One region of the Paenibacillus sp. FSL K6-1558 genome, then DNA from elsewhere that is predicted to be linked to it. Evidence: riboswitches for the same ligand, from Rfam matches in the RefSeq annotation. Region 1 holds a riboswitch; each other region holds the start of a gene.

Region 1 (4,215 bases):
GGTCCAGTGCAAGTTGCTGTACCGCCCGGTGTAACAACAGACCTGCCCCCTTCAATACATAGCTTCGCGTTCCACCGATCTTCACGCCGCGCGGAATGTCGATCAGTTCGTGCATCTCTCCCAGCTCGACATGATCTCTGGCCTCGTAGTCAAACACAGGTAGCTCTCCCACTCGCCGTAGCTCTACATTATCTTCATCCGACAAGCCCACAGGCGTATCTGGCGACACGATATTAGGCACCAGCCTTTGCAGTCTGGTCACTTCCTCCTGGATTACCGCCAGCTTGGCTTCCTCTTGCTCCAGCTGTTCATTCAATTGTTTAACCTGTGCCCGCATCTTCTCCGCTTGCTCACGCTCACCCGACTGCATAAGCTTCCCGATCTCAGCCGATAGTGTATTACGCTGACGACGCGCTTCTTCCGTTTGCTGCAAAAGTGCCTTGCGCTCGTCATCCCGCTGTAGTAACACAGCAATATCAACCTTGATCTTTTTCCCGTGTGCCGCCGCCTGAACCTCTTCTGCATGTGCCCGAACCCACTTCATGTCTAACATGATCACCGTCTCCTTTGGCTAAAAAAATACAAAGAGCGCCCTCATCCCTTGGGACGAGGAGCGCTCTGCTCGCGGTGCCACCCAACTTGCCAAATCAGTTCAAATCTCCTGATCAGCCTCTTGGTCCGCGATAACGGGCGGTTCCGGTTAACTTGGGATAGTTTCAATTCGCTCCCTGGCGAAAACGCCTCTGAGTTGGATTCTCTTCAACGGCATGATCCGATCTGTAATTGTGTTTCTCAGTATATACGAAGACAGAACAACATTGCAACTCATATATGCCCGTTTACGTATCTTTCCAAAGCTGGATCAAGTACAATTGAAATAACTTCTAAAACACCAAGGGGTGATTGCTTTATGAATATGGACCCAAACCATCTGAATTCATCCGAGGGCGAAGCCGCCAAACAAAGAGCAGATGAACTTGCCCGCCAAGCCCAGCGAGGTTCATGGTTGAGCGGAGTTTTCACTACGATCATTATTGCCGCTGTGGTTATTGGTATTTTGTTTTGGATCGCTTACGCTAGAACTTCTTAAACCACAGGATTGCCCAGGAAATACTTTTGTTATGATGGATAACGATACGATGATTTAAACCGACACAACGGCTACTGGTCCCTTGAACAACTTGCCAAATACATAACGCACTAGCGGCCCGAGTACAATCAACTGATAAGGCAATGCCAGACCGAAGTTACGTACAATCGTATGAAGATACGCATTGATTACGGAATCTCCTTCTAGCTGACCTGCAGTATAGGCTGTAATGATGCCATATAAAGACATGAGCAAAACCATGCCGATTACCATGAAAAAGGACATCGTAACTACACCTCTAATTTTACTCGACTTCGCAAATGAGAAGGAAAATGTGATTTTTCTCGCTATCGGTCCCACGATGAACGACTCCACCAAAAAGGCGATGGCAAAACAGATCACAAATTGGAGCAATAGCTGCAGCACGGACATCTGACTTAACATCCCCGTATGCCATAGATTGAAGGTCATCATCACTACGACCATTCCTGTACACATCATAAGTCCAAAAATCACTTGTTGTTTCTTGCGTACTGACAATACACTCATCCTTTCTGTAACTTGGATCATTATAGACAATCGGGCTACCCTCACATAAGTGAACATTCTGTGAAAATATTTTTAGTCCAACTTATGTAGACACAATCCTGTCACTGGCCTATAATTACACCTAGTAATGCCCGTAACTTCATAGTTTCCCAGGGGAGTCGGAATTGGCCGGCTGAGAGTGTATCCCATCAAGATACTAACCCTTAGACCTGATCTGGATCATGCCAGCGTAGGAATCGGAGTATATTGCAACGGCACAGCTATAAGCTGAACGCCACTCTCTCACGCCTGCACGCGTCCCGGATTACGGGGCGCTTTTTTTGTTTTCTTTTGACATGCAGAAACAGAAAAATGACGTTATTCGGATAACCCGCGAGTATAAATTCGTCGATTTATGCAAAGGGATTGGATATGAAGCCAAGGAGTACCCCCGTGCCATCCGGCCGGACATACCGAAGGAGAGAAACACGATGAAATGGCGTAAAACGATGGGAATGTTACTCATGTGTGTGCTACTCGTTACCGTAGCTGCATGTGGTGGCAAAGAAGCCGCTCCAACAGAGCAGCAAGGTGCGACAGGTTCGGACCAAACCAATCAGGGGAGCGGTACTGCACTGAAAGATGTAAAGGTCGTGCTCGACTGGACTCCAAATACGAATCATACCGGTCTGTATGCAGCGGTGGACCAAGGTTTTTATAAAGCAGCAGGTTTAAATGTGGAGATTGTACAGCCAGGAGCCGGCGGTGCGGATACGATGGTTGCTTCGGGTGAGGTACCGTTTGGCGTCAGTTATCAGGAAAGTGTAACTCAGGCGCGTACGCAGGACGTTCCCCTTGTGTCGATTGCCGCAGTTATTCAGCATAATACATCCGGTTTTGCCGCTCCAGTGGATCGTAAGATCAAATCACCCAAAGACTTTGAAGGTAAAACTTACGGCGGCTGGGGTTCCCCAGTGGAAGAAGCGGTGATGCAATCCATTATGGAGGGCGAAAGTGCTGACGTATCCAAAGTCAAAAAGATTAACATGGGCGATGCCGACTTCTTCACAGCTGTGAAACGGGACATCGACTTTGCGTGGATTTTCTATGCCTGGACAGGAATTGAGGCTGAATTACGTGGAGAACCGATTGACATGTTATATGTGAAGGATTATGCCAAAGCGCTGGATTACTACACCCCTGTACTCGTGACCAATGAACAGACGATTCAGAAAGACCCTGAACTGGTGAAGGCTTTCCTGAAGGCCACTTCTGAAGGATATCAATATGCGATTGATCACCCTGAAGAAGCAGCGAACATTTTGATCAAAGCTGTTCCCGACCTGGACAAAGAATTAGTACTCGCAAGCCAAAAGTGGCTCAGCCCGAAATACAAAGATGATGCCCCGCGCTGGGGTGAACAAAAGGAAGACGTATGGAAGAACTACACCGACTGGATGTTCAGCAAGAAACTGCTGGATAAAGAGATTGATGTAACGAAAGCATACACCAATGAATTTTTACCACAGTAATATTAAATCTAACTGTAACCATGAACTTTGATATTTACACGTTTTGAACGAAGAGGGCAGAAAAAAATTGAAGAAGTCAACGCTTATAAGGTTTTCTAAGGAAAACCACCTCATAAGCGCGCTTTCTCTTGAATTTTTTCCACAGCTTAATGGATAAGTTGAATTTTTTGTACACAAGAAACGGAGAGTACAGAAAAAACCTGAAAAAGCGGATTTTCCCCTTTGGAAAAGGGAATCAAAAAATCTGGGGATAACAGCGATTGGAAGGTTATTCTGTCATCGGAGTGTTACAGTGTACAACGACCATATCTACTTATCCATCCACACCCGAAAGGAGCATTAATCTCTCATGGCAAGTACATTACTCAGTATTCAGGTTATTCCCAAAACACCGAACGGCGAGAACTCATATCCATACGTAGACCGCGCCATTGAAGTCATTCAGCAATCCGGCCTGAAATATCAGGTCAATGCGCTAGATACCACCATGGAAGGCGAACTGGATGAACTGCTGGAGGTTGTTCGCAAAATGCACGAGGTACTTGTGGAAGCTGGTAGTCCAAGCATCATCTCCCAGATCAAAATCGCACATAGCCCGGACGGATTCAGCATGGATACACTGACGGAGAAATATCGCTAATGTCTACCTATTTCAAAAGTGTATGGCCGCCCCTCGTGGCGGTTATTCTCTTTATTGCGATATGGCAAGGGGCCGTCTCCCTATTCCACATTGAGAAATGGATGTTGCCCGCCCCGTCCGATATCGCTCGCGAAGCGGCGTCTCAGGCTGACCGATTGGGTATGCACGCCTCTGCAACGATTCAGCTAACCCTTATCGGATTTGTCGCCGGGACAGCGGTCGGTCTGTTCATTGCCATGGTACTGCATCTGATCCCTTTTCTGAAGTCAGCTTTGTATCCACTACTTATTCTTAGTCAAAATATCCCGACCATCGCACTTGCACCGCTCCTGCTGATCTGGTTCGGCTTCGGCCTGCTACCCAAATTGATTACTATCATTCTGGTCTGCTTCTTCCCGGTAGCAGTCGCTGCCATGGACGGTCTA
Region 2 (4,215 bases), 220 kb from region 1:
AATCATGGCATCCACTTCTTTGGTTAGCAGTCCGGTTTGCAGAGCCGTGCCTGCTCCCATGGAAAATCCCCAGACGACCAGCTCCTGTGCTCCGCGCTGTTTAGCAAACTGAATAGCTCCCAGCAATTGCTGAGACTCAGCCTTACCACCTGTTGCTACCGCTCGGTTGACCTGAGAGGCAAAGCCGTAATCGAACATCACCACATTAAACCCGAGCTGGTGCGCGTAATGGGCGAGGTCATACATAGGCACCCAGGTTTCCTCCCGATTGGCTCCATAACCGTGGCTGAAGATGATGGTTTTGCCCGTATCGGTATTCGCAGGGATATACCAGCCTTGCATGGTTCTGCTACCGTCGGCCGCAGGGAATGTAATGTCCTCATATTTCATGTTTTTGGCCTGCATCGGGTTCGAAAACACCGGTGCGACCGTAGGGTTGGAGAGCACCCAAGCAATATAACCGTGTAAGGCAATAAAACAAAACAACAGAAAAAATACAACGGAGAGCAGCAACGCTACGACAATATGTTTGAACCGAATCAGCCTCGGTGACAACGAAGAGGGCAGATCGGACACTTTGGTATGCAGCGGGGCTTCGCTCTGGGATGTCGGATACATGCACGCCCCTCCTTTGAGTTTCGGTTGAGGATTAATATGGACAAGATCATAACGATATGAAAAATAGCATATAGGTACTTTTTAGCACGTATTCATGAAGATGGCATCCTAATGCTAAAGTCACGCTTTTGATATTTTATCTGAATTGGTTTCTATCTTTATCGTATGTCCCGATATAGTCAAAGTCAATTGATTGGAGGTATTTGTTACGCAATTGTTATATAGTTCTTAAGATGTAGAGGTAACAATTCCATAGTGTGTAAATTACAGGAGATTACGATGTGCCAATTGGATATCCTTGTTCATTTATTTGTTTTCAGATCATCTTCAAAACGGTTCTTTTTGGTTTACAGATGAGACCGTTTCTCATATAATTTATGTAACCAAGTTTCATGTGATGAAACATGAGGGGGGCATCATGCCATGGAAGACCGCAAGTTAACCGTCCGGGCTGTAGAACGGGCGCTGGATATATTATTATGTTTTACCACGCGCAGTGATCTTGGACTCACCGAAATTGCTAGTCAGATCGGTTTACACAAAAGCACGGTACATCGATTGATGGCTACACTGGAGGATCGGGGGTTCGTAATACGTGATGCGGCAACCGAGAAGTATCGGCTAGGTATTCGAATCTGGGAGCTGTCAGCGCATATGTCACGTAGTGACGATCCTGCAATTTTGCTGTTACCTGCAATGGAGAGGCTGCGTGATCGCTTGGGCGAAACCGTAAGTCTCTACCTTCGTGATGGCGGTGAACGGATTCGGATTCAGGCTGTGCAGAGTGATCAGGCGATTCGGCGGGTTGCACCTGTAGGGGTCAGACTGCCGCTTTCCGTAGGAGCCTCCAGCAAAGTATTAATGGCTTTTGCCGCTGATGAGGATCGGGAGGAACTGATGAACGGCCCGGAATGGCCAGTATTTATCGATCCGGCCGTCTATCTGGCACAGATGGAAGACATTCGAGTGAGTGGCTACGCAACCAGCTATGAGGAACGCGAGCCGGGAGCTGCCGCTGTGTCTGTGCCAATTATGGATCGCAGAGGCAACATTGCAGCAGCGCTTTCCGTGTCTGGACCTGTTAGCAGGCTCTCGCAAGAGACATTACATGAGTACGCGCCTGTGTTGAAAGAAGCAGCTGTACAAATGGGACTTATGTTGCCATAGGGGAAGGCTCTTGCATGAAGTTTTGCTCGAAGGGAATTTCCCCTCTGGAATATTAAGGTTGAATTTAAGCCCAGATTACGCTACTCTGTAATGGACGACCCAGCGGGGTCGGTTGAATGTCATATTTTAAGTTGAACAGCGGCTTGATTGTCGCAATACGTTTACGTTACTGGGGGAGTCCGAATTGTCCGGACTGAGACGGGATCGCATGAGATCCCGGACCCTTTGCACCTGATCTGGATCATACCAGCGTAGGGAAGTAATCGGCCATATGACCACAGACACCACAGACGTTAACCCGGGATCCATGCTGTATTGCAGCAGGTGGCCCTTGTTGCGTGTATGGTGATGGACATTAGTCGGTTCCTTCGGAACCGGCTTTTTTTATTTACAGCGGCAAGCAGAGATTCAGTTGTTGTGTTTCACCTTGGAAGTGACAGCACAATAATTGCGGCATATATGCCTGGACTTCTAAGAGAAGTGATCTCGTGTTTCGTGTTCATGCTGATTGTACATAAAAGTTGTCTTTTGGATCATTCTAGCTGCTTATGCAGGGTCAATCCTGCTGTGCTTCTGTGCTCTGCTTTTTCCAGACAGGTGTGGTAAGTCAAAGCTGTCACATTGGTGGACGATATGGGCAAATGAAGATCACAGAGGAGGAAACAGGAGACATGAATACAGGTAACCAAAAGGAGCAACAGACGGGAATAGAGGAAACAGGGCGCGATGGTCATCCGGTGGAAAAGAAAACCGGAGCGGCTGGAGGGGTACAACCCTTCCCGGGCAGCCGCAAAGTCTACATTCAGGGCTCACGACCGGACATTGCTGTACCGGAGCGTGAAATTGCCCTTCATGATACGAATACTCCCCAAGGGGTGGAGCATAATGAGCCGCTGCGTGTCTACGATACGAGCGGCCCGATGACCGATCCCGAATTCCAGATGGATATTCGGAAGGGATTACCTGCGCTCCGAAATCACTGGATTATGGAGCGCGGTGACGTTGAAGCATATGAGGGCCGCGCAGTGAAGCCGGAGGATAACGGATTGAAGGCGGGAGGACGGAGAGCCGGGGCAGAGGAGTACCCGGGATTCCGCGGTCAACCGCTACGTGCTCAGGCTGGACGCTCTGTCACACAGATGCATTATGCAAGGCAGGGCTTGATTACGCCCGAGATGGAGTACGCCGCTATTCGTGAAGGCGTAGAGCCTGAATTCGTGCGGCAGGAGCTGGCGAGCGGCCGGGCTATTCTTCCATCCAACATCAATCACCCGGAGAGTGAGCCGATGCTGATTGGGCGTCATTTTCACGTGAAGATCAACGCCAACATAGGTAATTCCGCTGTATCTTCCTCTATCGAGGAGGAGGTGGAGAAGATGACCTGGGCTGTTCGCTGGGGATCGGATACGGTAATGGATCTCTCCACGGGCAAAGACATTCATACCACACGGGAATGGATCATCCGTAACTCCCCAGTGCCGATTGGTACGGTGCCGCTCTATCAGGCGCTGGAGAAGGTAAATGGCGAGGCGGAGGCCCTCACTTGGGAGTTGTACCGGGATACGCTGATTGAACAGGCGGAGCAGGGCGTGGACTATTTTACAATTCATGCGGGTGTGTTGCTCCGATATATTCCGATGACAGCGAAACGGATGACGGGAATAGTGTCTAGAGGTGGGTCCATTATGGCGGCGTGGTGCCTGGCACATCATCAGGAGAACTTTTTGTACACCCATTTTGAAGAAATCTGCGAGATTATGAAAAGGTATGACGTTGCTTTCTCCCTCGGGGACGGACTGCGTCCAGGTAGCATCTACGATGCCAACGATGAAGCACAGATGGCGGAGCTCGCCACACTTGGGGAATTAACGCAGATTGCATGGAAGCATGATGTGCAGGTGATGATTGAAGGGCCGGGGCATGTGCCGATGCACAAGATCAAGGAGAATGTGGATTTGCAGATGGAGATCTGCCAGGAAGCGCCGTTTTATACGCTCGGGCCACTGACCACAGACATCGCACCGGGATATGATCATATTACGTCTGCGATTGGGGCGGCGATGATTGGCTGGTTTGGTACGTCTATGCTCTGCTATGTCACTCCAAAGGAGCATCTGGGGCTTCCGAACAAGGATGATGTACGTGAAGGGGTTATCGCTTATAAAATAGCTGCCCATGCCGCAGACCTAGCCAAAGGCCACCCACGCGCTCAGCGCCGGGATGATGCACTGTCGAAGGCACGCTTCGAGTTCCGCTGGAGAGATCAGTTTAACCTGTCACTTGACCCGGAACGGGCACTGTCTTACCACGATGAGACGTTACCCGCAGAAGGGGCGAAGGAAGCACATTTCTGTTCCATGTGCGGACCGAAGTTCTGCAGTATGCGCATCACGCAGGACATCCGTGCCTTTGCCGCAGATCGCGGCCTGA
Region 3 (4,215 bases), 510 kb from region 1:
TGCAGAACGAGGCAAAGGAGGCGAAGAATAAAACAAGAATGCAGAGGCTGAAGACCGAGTGGTTGCGGCCTTTGCATTATCGGGCAGGGAGCATGGCTATGCCTGCTTCCTGCGGGTGATCGCAGCGAGCTGTGCAGTCGCCGCGTGCACATCGGCCGCGCCCGCGATGGCGGAGATGACGGCTACGCCGTCGGCTCCAGCCGCCATCACGGCGGCCGCGGTATCGGGCGTAATGCCGCCGATACCGACCACCGGAACTGCGATGCCTGCGGCGCGCAGTTCCGCAACCCCGGCGGGGCCCAGCACAGCGTGGGCATCCGCTTTGGAGCGCGTCGGGTACATCGGCCCGACGCCAAGATAGTCTGCGCCCGCCTGCACGGCACGGCGGGCTTCAAGGGCGGAGTGGGCGGATACGCCAAGCATCCGCCCTTCTCCAATGCGGGCGCGTACCAGCGCCGCGTCCGCATCGTCCTGGCCGACGTGCACACCGTCGGCCTCCACCGCCACAGCCAGCTCCACATCATCGTTCACGATGAACGGTATCCCGTGCTGGCTGCACACCTCACGAAGCCGCAGCGCAAGCGTTCTGCGGGCTTCGCCTGCCTGTGCACCAGTTCCCTTCTCTCGGAACTGGAACAGCGTGATGCCGCCAGTGATCGCCTGGCGGAGCACCTCCACCGGGTCTCGCGTCGTATTGACGCTACCCATCACCAAATACAACTGCAGCGCACGGCGCACCGCTTCCGCATCCCATCTACGCATCAGCGTTCACCCCGCTGTCTGCGCTGGTACGCAAAGTGATTCGTTGGCCCGTGCCCGGTCCCGAATCCCAGCTCATCTTCAATGGCTGCCTGAATGAATGCTCGCGCGGTCGTAACGGCAGCCAGAATAGGGGCACCCTTCGCCAGTTCCGCCGTAATGGCAGCAGAGAACGTGCAGCCGGTTCCATGGGTATGACGTGTCATAACACGAAGGTTCTCCAAATAATGAAAGGAATGCCCGTCATACAGGACATCGATAACCGTACCGCTTCCCGTATCATGTCCTCCTTTAATCAAGGCATATGTTGAACCCATCTGCACCAATTGCTTTGCGGCTTCCTCGCGCTCACTCAGGTTCCGAATCGAACTCCCGATAAGTAGTTCGGCTTCGGGAATGTTAGGTGTGATAACCAAAGCAAGAGGCAGCAGATCTTCCACAAGTGCTTGCACAGCCTCCTGCTGGAGCAGAGGTGCACCTCCTTTGGCAACCATCACGGGATCAATAACCAGATTTGACCAGTCATATTGCTGACATTTTGCCGCAACAAGACGAATAATCTCGGCACTATACAGCATACCTGTCTTGATGGTACGCGGCTGAAAGTCGACTCCCGTTGAATCAAGTTGCTGGGCAATGCCGTCGTAATCAATCGGAAACACGCCTTGAACCCCTGTAGTGTTCTGAGCGGCGATTGCAGTAATGACCGTCATGCCGTATACACCAAGTTCTTGAAAGGTTTTGAGATCTGCCTGAATTCCTGCACCGCCGCCGTTATCAGACCCGGCAATCGTTAACGCTTGAGCAATATTCATCACACACCTCCACGAATCTGACGGATTTGTGCATGCTCGGAGAACAGCGAAGGTGTAATCTGCGCCAGTTGATTTAACAATTCAATCTGGAAGCTGCCTGGCCCCTGATGAGCCGTTCGTGCTGCAGCCTGTTCAGCGGCTACACCGTAGGTTGAGACAGCTTCCACCACACTGTTCAGCATGTCGCGCCCCGGCTCGGCAATCGCTGCAAAAGCACCAATGACTGAGCTTAGCAGACAGCCTGCCCCGGTAACTTGGGTGAGCAATGCATGTCCGTTGCTTGTGAGGAAAGTATGATATCCGTCTGTAATAATGTCGTACTGGCCCGTAATAACGACAATACAGTCAAGTTGTTGCGCGGCCTTCTCCGCAATGCTAATCCGATCACCCTCGCCAACCCCAGCGTCCACACCTTTGATATTCCATGGCACACCAATGACATGGGCCACTTCGGCGACATTGCCTCTTAATACGGTAAGACGAAGCTCACGAACCAGCATTTGTACCGTATCGGTGCGATATGTCGTGGCTCCTGCACCAACAGGATCAAGGACAACAGGCACATGATGTGCATTGGCTGATTGTCCGGCTAGACGTATCGCTTGAACGACCTTTTCATCCAATGTGCCGATGTTCAGAACCACCGCGCCAGCCATTCGAGCGACGTCAGCGACTTCTTCATGAGCATAGGCCATAAACGGAGAGGCTCCGAGGGCAAGCAGACCATTTGCGGTAAAAGGGGCAACCACAAGGTTGGTAATATTATGAACCAAAGGATTGAGTGAACGTACACGTTCAAGATAAGACATCCAAATGACCTCCTTATTTTCAAATGATGGATATGGTTATGAGCGAGACGACTTGCTGAAATACAAAAAAGCCCCGTCCATTTCCGGAGAAATGAACGGAGCTATACGTTTGAACTGAAGTTGATCCCCATCTAGGATAGAGATCCCCTACTGCCAATAAAAGCCGCTCCACTTCCCTCCGCTGGTATAATCCAGATCAGGTTCAAAGGGTCCGAATCGTCGTATTCGTCTCAGCCGCAAGGCTCCCCCAGTGCAAATGTACAAGATATGCAGTTATGTACTCAGCATATATCCATCTTGACTTAATGTAAATAGGGCGAGGATTTAAGCCTTGAAATGGGGATGAAAAATACACTGGACTTTGTTACTGATCCGCTATTCTGATTTACCTTAGCTCGTGAACCCGATATAATGGGGATTGGCTCATATGGCCGTACTACGAATGAGGGCAGGACCGTTGTTCCTCCCGGCAGAATGGGGACCCTGAGTTGAAAACGTTCAAGAAAGTATATATTGAAATTACGAGCATCTGTAATCTGGCATGCAGCTTTTGTCCACAAACGAAGCGAGCCAAAGGATTCATCGACCCTGAAGTCTTTAATAATATATTGGATCAGATCAAACCACACACAAAACATATTTACCTGCACGTCAAAGGGGAACCGCTGCTTCATCCCAAAATTGACCTGTTGCTGGATATGGCTCATGCCAAGGGATTTAAAGTGAACATTACGACCAACGGTACGCTACTGCCAAAGACACAGCATAAATTATTGGGCAAACCTGCACTGAGACAGATGAATTTCTCGCTGCACAGTTTTGACGGTCATGAGGGTTCTACGGATCGTGACGGATACTTGCATAACATCTTGTCTTTTGTTCGTGAAGCGGTGAAACATAACGTCATTGTCTCGTTCCGACTATGGAATCTGACTCAGGATAACTTCACCAATGCTCAGATGAATCGCAATCGGGAGACGCTTGAGGTGCTGGAAAAGGAATTCAATCTGGACTTCCGTATTGAAGAAAAGGTGGTTGCGGGTAGTGGCGTGAAAATTGCACCCAACGTATACCTGAATCAGGACCATGAATTCCAATGGCCAAGCCTCGATGCACCTGAAGATGACGGCAAAGGTTTTTGTCATGCATTACGCAGTCAGGCAGCTGTGCTGGTTGATGGAACCGTGGTTCCATGCTGTTTGGATGGAGAAGGTGTCATCAACCTTGGAAACATCCATGAAAAGTCTTTTTCCGATATTGTGGACGGAGAGCGTGCGAACAATCTGGTATACGGTTTTTCCAAACGGGAAGCTGTAGAAGAACTTTGCCGCAAGTGCGGATACCGGCAGCGCTTTGGAGCAGGAGCCTAAAATCATACGACAGATAACTCAAGTGTGTTATTCGGTAATATTCCGAGTAGCACATTTTTTTATTTATTATTAGGAAAGAATAGGCACCATTTGATTCATGATTTCAACTATTATGTAAAATGATAGTCTATTAATCTTGTTTTTATAAATATACATGGTATTATTATCCTACTGATTATAAAAGGGGGAGTAGTTCAAAAGTTACACTTTTGTGTTAATAACGGACGTTTAAGAGGAGTGTGTCGAGTTTTGAATTTAAAATGGAAAAAGTTTAATCGAAAGTTGTCAGCAGTACTCTCTACATCATTGATTGCCTCTATGTTTTCTATGCAATTGCTAGCCTCGGCGGAAGTGACCTCATCATCTGTAACGTCGTTTAAGGATGTTGAACAATCGTATGCCAAAACAGAAATTACGAAGTTAATTGAAAAAGGCATTTTATCTGGATTTGCGGATGGAACA
Region 4 (4,215 bases), 3.3 Mb from region 1:
CTTGCCGCTCCAAGCAATCGTTGCATACTATTTGCCGATACGCTGTGATCTTTTCTTCCTGGCAAACTGGTTGCGCCGATCCATACCTCTCCGTTTGCTTTCGGAACGATATAGACATCTTCTGCATATACCGTGCGATCGGGTCTGCCTCCAGCCTGATCTGTAGTAAACCGAACGGCCAACATTTCACCTTTCACCGGACTTGAAGGCAAAACGATCCCCACTTGATGCATGAGTTGCTCCCCGTGTAAACCAGCAGCTATGATGATATGTTTGCAACACATCTCTCCCTTAGCCGTTTTAATCCCTTGAACACCATGCTTATCTACGATCAGCCGAACATCTTGAACTCCTTCCAAAATGCGGGCACCCATCATTTCAGCTGAGATCGCATAAGCTCTTGTCAATGACACGGGCAACACTTCGCTCTCCAATGATCGGTAATAAGCACCGTACGTATCCCGATTCAACCATAACGCTTCTCGTTGCACTGTGCTTCGATCCCACCAAAGTTGTTGCACCCCCGAAGTGGTATTTCGTTTATCCTTGTATTTACTTAGATCACCGTATGAACGAAACGGTGTGATAAATCCGTTGCGCCTTAAGCCAAGATCCATACCTGTTAAAGCGGATATTTGCTCTTTGTGCTTATGAAGTAATTCCCTACTGTCATATGCGGCTTGTGCCATGAGTGGATGAGCAAAATCCTCACTATCTGCTGCCAGCATGCCGGCAGCTGCACATGAAGCTCCGCTAGCAATCTCCGACTGCTCAACAAGCAGTACTTCCTGACCTCGGGATGCCAGTTCAAAAGCAATCGCACAGCCTATGACTCCACCGCCCACAATGATTGTTTCTGCATGAAAGGTTTCTGGTTTCTTAGTTAAAGTTTCGGATAGCGGTAGCCGCTTAAACTTATCTTGTTCACACGATGAGTCGATCACTTCCTCGGGTTGACTCGGTCCTCTCTGTACCATTTTGTCATCTCCTTGTTTGAACAACATTCCGATCTTATTAGGTTGGCGTCATTTCCAACTTTTTGAGCGAGAAACATTCACTTCACCGCTTCCACAGCCTGTTTAAGAAGCGCAACAGCATGAGCAGGGTTTGCATGTTTTAACACACTTGAGATCACAGCAGCACCCCTGGCTCCCGCAGACCTGACGGCCCGAATGTTATCCGGCTGAATCCCCCCAATTGCAATAACAGGCACCTTGACACTGGAGCACACTTCCGATAACGCATCTAATCCCCTCGCTACAGAATCCGGTTTGCTTGCACTTGCGTACACATGCCCGAAAAAAAGGTAATCCGCGCCATACTCTTCGGCAATTCTCGCTTCATGCAACGAATGCACCGATATCCCCAACCGGAGCCTCAAATCATGCTTGTTCTCCGGCTTTACCATTACTTTTGCCCTTTCCAGCATATCTTGGCTCCAATGTACCCCTTGATAAAAATAGCCTGACGAATATAGGTTCGCACCGTTGATTACAATGCGGGAAGCTGGAACACCCGCTTCTACCATCAATTTGGCCCAGTTAAAACATTCCTGTTGCGAGAGTTGCCTTTCCCGGATATGAATGTAATGCACATAAGGCCAAATATCTTTGGCTGCCTTCAACATGACTGACTGTTCCGCTTTATTCGTAGATATCACATGTAACTCAAAAAAGTCTTTCTCTAGTCCACAGGTTGGTACAGATTTATCTGTCCGCTTGTACCACTGGTCTGTTGAAGTTTTACCTGATTCATGAGCATCATAATCAAACATCAAGGTATGCAGTCTCGTTCTCGCTCCTTTCAGCTACAGGCTTGGAGAAGTAGTAATGACAAATATAAAACCAAAAAAGCCACTCCCGTAGGGGAGTGGCTGCGTATAAACAAAGGTTCAGTTCAATCACAAGCGTCTGACAAATACCTGTTAAACAGTTTGATAGTCAAATCTATAACTGTTTATTTTGATATTGAACCGCTTGGCATCACGATGTAATAAGATCCTGTTCTTACGTTAGAATCATTTACTATCGCTTTCGCTGAAACGCGCCACTTCCCTACGCTGGTATGATCCAGATCAGGTGCAAAGGGTCCGGAATCGCATTCTTCCATCTCAGCCGCATCGTGCGGCCCCCCTAGTGTTCATATGAAGTTGTAGCCTATATTACCACAACCGGTTTTTTTTGTCATCGTGCTTTTTCGGACCACTCTTCTACATCCCACGTTTTGGTGACCCAGCCTTCATAAAAATCCGGTTCGTGCGATACAAGCAAAACGGTTCCTTTATATTCCTTCAGTGCCCGCTGTAGCTCAGCCTTCGCCGTTACATCCAGATGGTTCGTCGGCTCATCAAACAAGACCCAGTTGCTCTCCCGCATCAACAGTTTGCACAAACGGACTTTGGCTTGCTCTCCCCCGCTCAGCATGTTAAGCGGACGCGTAATATGCTCATTTTTGAGCCCGCAACGTGCAAGATGTCCTCGCACCTCGTTCTGCGTTAGATGTGAAAACTCGTTCCATACATCATCGATCGGTGTAATATTCCCGGCTCGTACTTCCTGTTCAAAGTATGCCGTCTCCAAATAATCTCCAAGAAACGTTTTTCCGCTAATTGGCGCTATTTTACCCAAGATCGTTTTAAGCAGTGTTGATTTACCTACCCCGTTGCACCCCACAATCGCGATCTTTTCACCACGTTCAATCGTCATGGTCATCTTAGGTAGTAATGGATACGTATAACCGATCTCAAAATCAATACCTTCAAAAACGGTTTTGCTGCTTGCGCGGGCATCCTTGAACTTAAATGCTGGTTTTGCTGCTTCGTCTGGTCGATCAATTCGCTCGACCTTTCCAAGTTGTTTTTCCCGGCTTTTCGCTCGACCAGAGGTCGAAGCTCGAGCTTTGTTGCGTTGAATGAAATCTTCCTGCTTTTTGATGTATTCCTGTTGCTTCTCATAGGCATCAATATGCTGTGCTTTCTGCATATCTGCCATTTCAAGAAATTTCTCATAGTTGGCCGCATAACGCGTCAATTTAGCAAATTCCAGATGATAAATGACATTAACCACTTCATTCATGAACTCTGTATCATGGGAAATCAATAGAAAAGCATATGGGTAGTCTTTCAAATATCTAGTTAGCCACTCAATATGCTCTACATCCAGATAATTTGTCGGCTCATCCAACAAAAGGGCAGTGGGTTTCTCCAACAACAATTTTGCAAGCAGGACTTTCGTACGTTGTCCACCACTGAGAGCCGCAACATCCCGATCAAGGCCAATTGCATTTAATCCCAAACCGTTTGCCATTTCTTCCACTTTCACATCAATCAGATAAAAATCGCCCTGTTCAAGCTGTTCCTGAATATCTCCCATTTCTTCAAGCAACTGCTCAAGTTTGTCTGAATCGGCATCAGCCATCTGATCCGTAATGGCCATCATTTGCTTCTCCAGTTCCAGTAGCGGCAAAAAAGCATCTTTAAGCACATCACGAATGGTCTTGCCCGGTGTTAACTTCGTATGTTGATCCAAATAGCCATATCGAACTTTTGGCGTCCATTCCACTTTACCGCTATCCTTAAGCAATTTTCCGGTGAGAATATTCATTAGGGTTGATTTTCCGGCACCATTAGCCCCAACCAGACCCACTCGTTCTCCAGCAAGCAGACGAAACGAAACATTTTTAAATAACGTACGGTCTCCAAAATTGTGACTGACGTTCTCTACTGACAATAAACTCATAAGATGAGACTGCTCCTATCTATATACATTACTTTTAGTTCACGTTCCAAAACCCTATTCTAGCACAGGTTCAGTCTTTTCTGAAAGTAATGACACTTGCGCGAAGCAATCATATTCGAAATAACCTCTGGCCGCTGCCTGTCTTGCAGTTGTAAACACCTCTTCAGCACGAAAACCGGGGTTACAGGTGGCAGGATAATGATATTTTATGCCTGTTTCGGGATCAATCCCGCCAATGATCGCTGTTTTTTTGACTAGCCGGCCTCCACCAATGGCATAATTGTTAATCTTCTGACCCCCTACAGCGATCCCCTGTATAAAAGCCATAATACCCGTATCATTGATCGAATTGTACCAATCTTCCTGCGAGACTAAAGGCATCGTGAATAGATAAGCGACACCATTTCTCCTGGCAAATTCATTATGTCGATTGATTACGTCTGCAAGCTCTTCCTGTATTCGGGTCACGATCCGGCTA

Evidence for each region. A riboswitch is a leader RNA that binds a small molecule or an ion and turns the genes downstream of it on or off. The one in region 1 is predicted to bind thiamine pyrophosphate.
Region 2: it holds a riboswitch for thiamine pyrophosphate, as region 1 does, so the genes downstream of both, thiC (phosphomethylpyrimidine synthase ThiC) here and MHI38_RS18680 (ABC transporter substrate-binding protein) in region 1, are expected to answer to the same signal.
Region 3: it holds a riboswitch for thiamine pyrophosphate, as region 1 does, so the genes downstream of both, thiM (hydroxyethylthiazole kinase) here and MHI38_RS18680 (ABC transporter substrate-binding protein) in region 1, are expected to answer to the same signal.
Region 4: it holds a riboswitch for thiamine pyrophosphate, as region 1 does, so the genes downstream of both, MHI38_RS03990 (thiamine phosphate synthase) here and MHI38_RS18680 (ABC transporter substrate-binding protein) in region 1, are expected to answer to the same signal.

The regions. Positions count from the first base shown of each region.
Region 1 is NZ_JBBOCV010000001.1:4,292,084-4,296,298, reverse strand. It holds gene serS (serine--tRNA ligase) at 1-553, opposite strand, end outside; gene MHI38_RS18690 (hypothetical protein) at 911-1,090, shown strand; gene MHI38_RS18685 (hypothetical protein) at 1,145-1,639, opposite strand; TPP riboswitch at 1,781-1,893, shown strand; gene MHI38_RS18680 (ABC transporter substrate-binding protein) at 2,110-3,150, shown strand; gene MHI38_RS18675 (MTH1187 family thiamine-binding protein) at 3,500-3,790, shown strand; gene MHI38_RS18670 (ABC transporter permease) at 3,790-4,215, shown strand, end outside.
Region 2 is NZ_JBBOCV010000001.1:4,511,355-4,515,569, forward strand. It holds gene MHI38_RS19675 (alpha/beta hydrolase) at 1-618, opposite strand, end outside; gene MHI38_RS19680 (IclR family transcriptional regulator) at 1,042-1,785, shown strand; TPP riboswitch at 1,947-2,060, shown strand; gene thiC (phosphomethylpyrimidine synthase ThiC) at 2,457-4,215, shown strand, end outside.
Region 3 is NZ_JBBOCV010000001.1:4,801,581-4,805,795, forward strand. It holds gene thiE (thiamine phosphate synthase) at 97-762, opposite strand; gene thiD (bifunctional hydroxymethylpyrimidine kinase/phosphomethylpyrimidine kinase) at 762-1,574, opposite strand; gene thiM (hydroxyethylthiazole kinase) at 1,574-2,383, opposite strand; TPP riboswitch at 2,540-2,642, opposite strand; gene MHI38_RS20835 (radical SAM/SPASM domain-containing protein) at 2,872-3,753, shown strand; gene MHI38_RS20840 (S-layer homology domain-containing protein) at 4,003-4,215, shown strand, end outside.
Region 4 is NZ_JBBOCV010000001.1:960,153-964,367, forward strand. It holds gene thiO (glycine oxidase ThiO) at 1-977, opposite strand, end outside; gene MHI38_RS03990 (thiamine phosphate synthase) at 1,055-1,774, opposite strand; TPP riboswitch at 2,035-2,144, opposite strand; gene MHI38_RS03995 (ABC-F family ATP-binding cassette domain-containing protein) at 2,184-3,737, opposite strand; gene MHI38_RS04000 (hypothetical protein) at 3,792-4,215, opposite strand, start outside.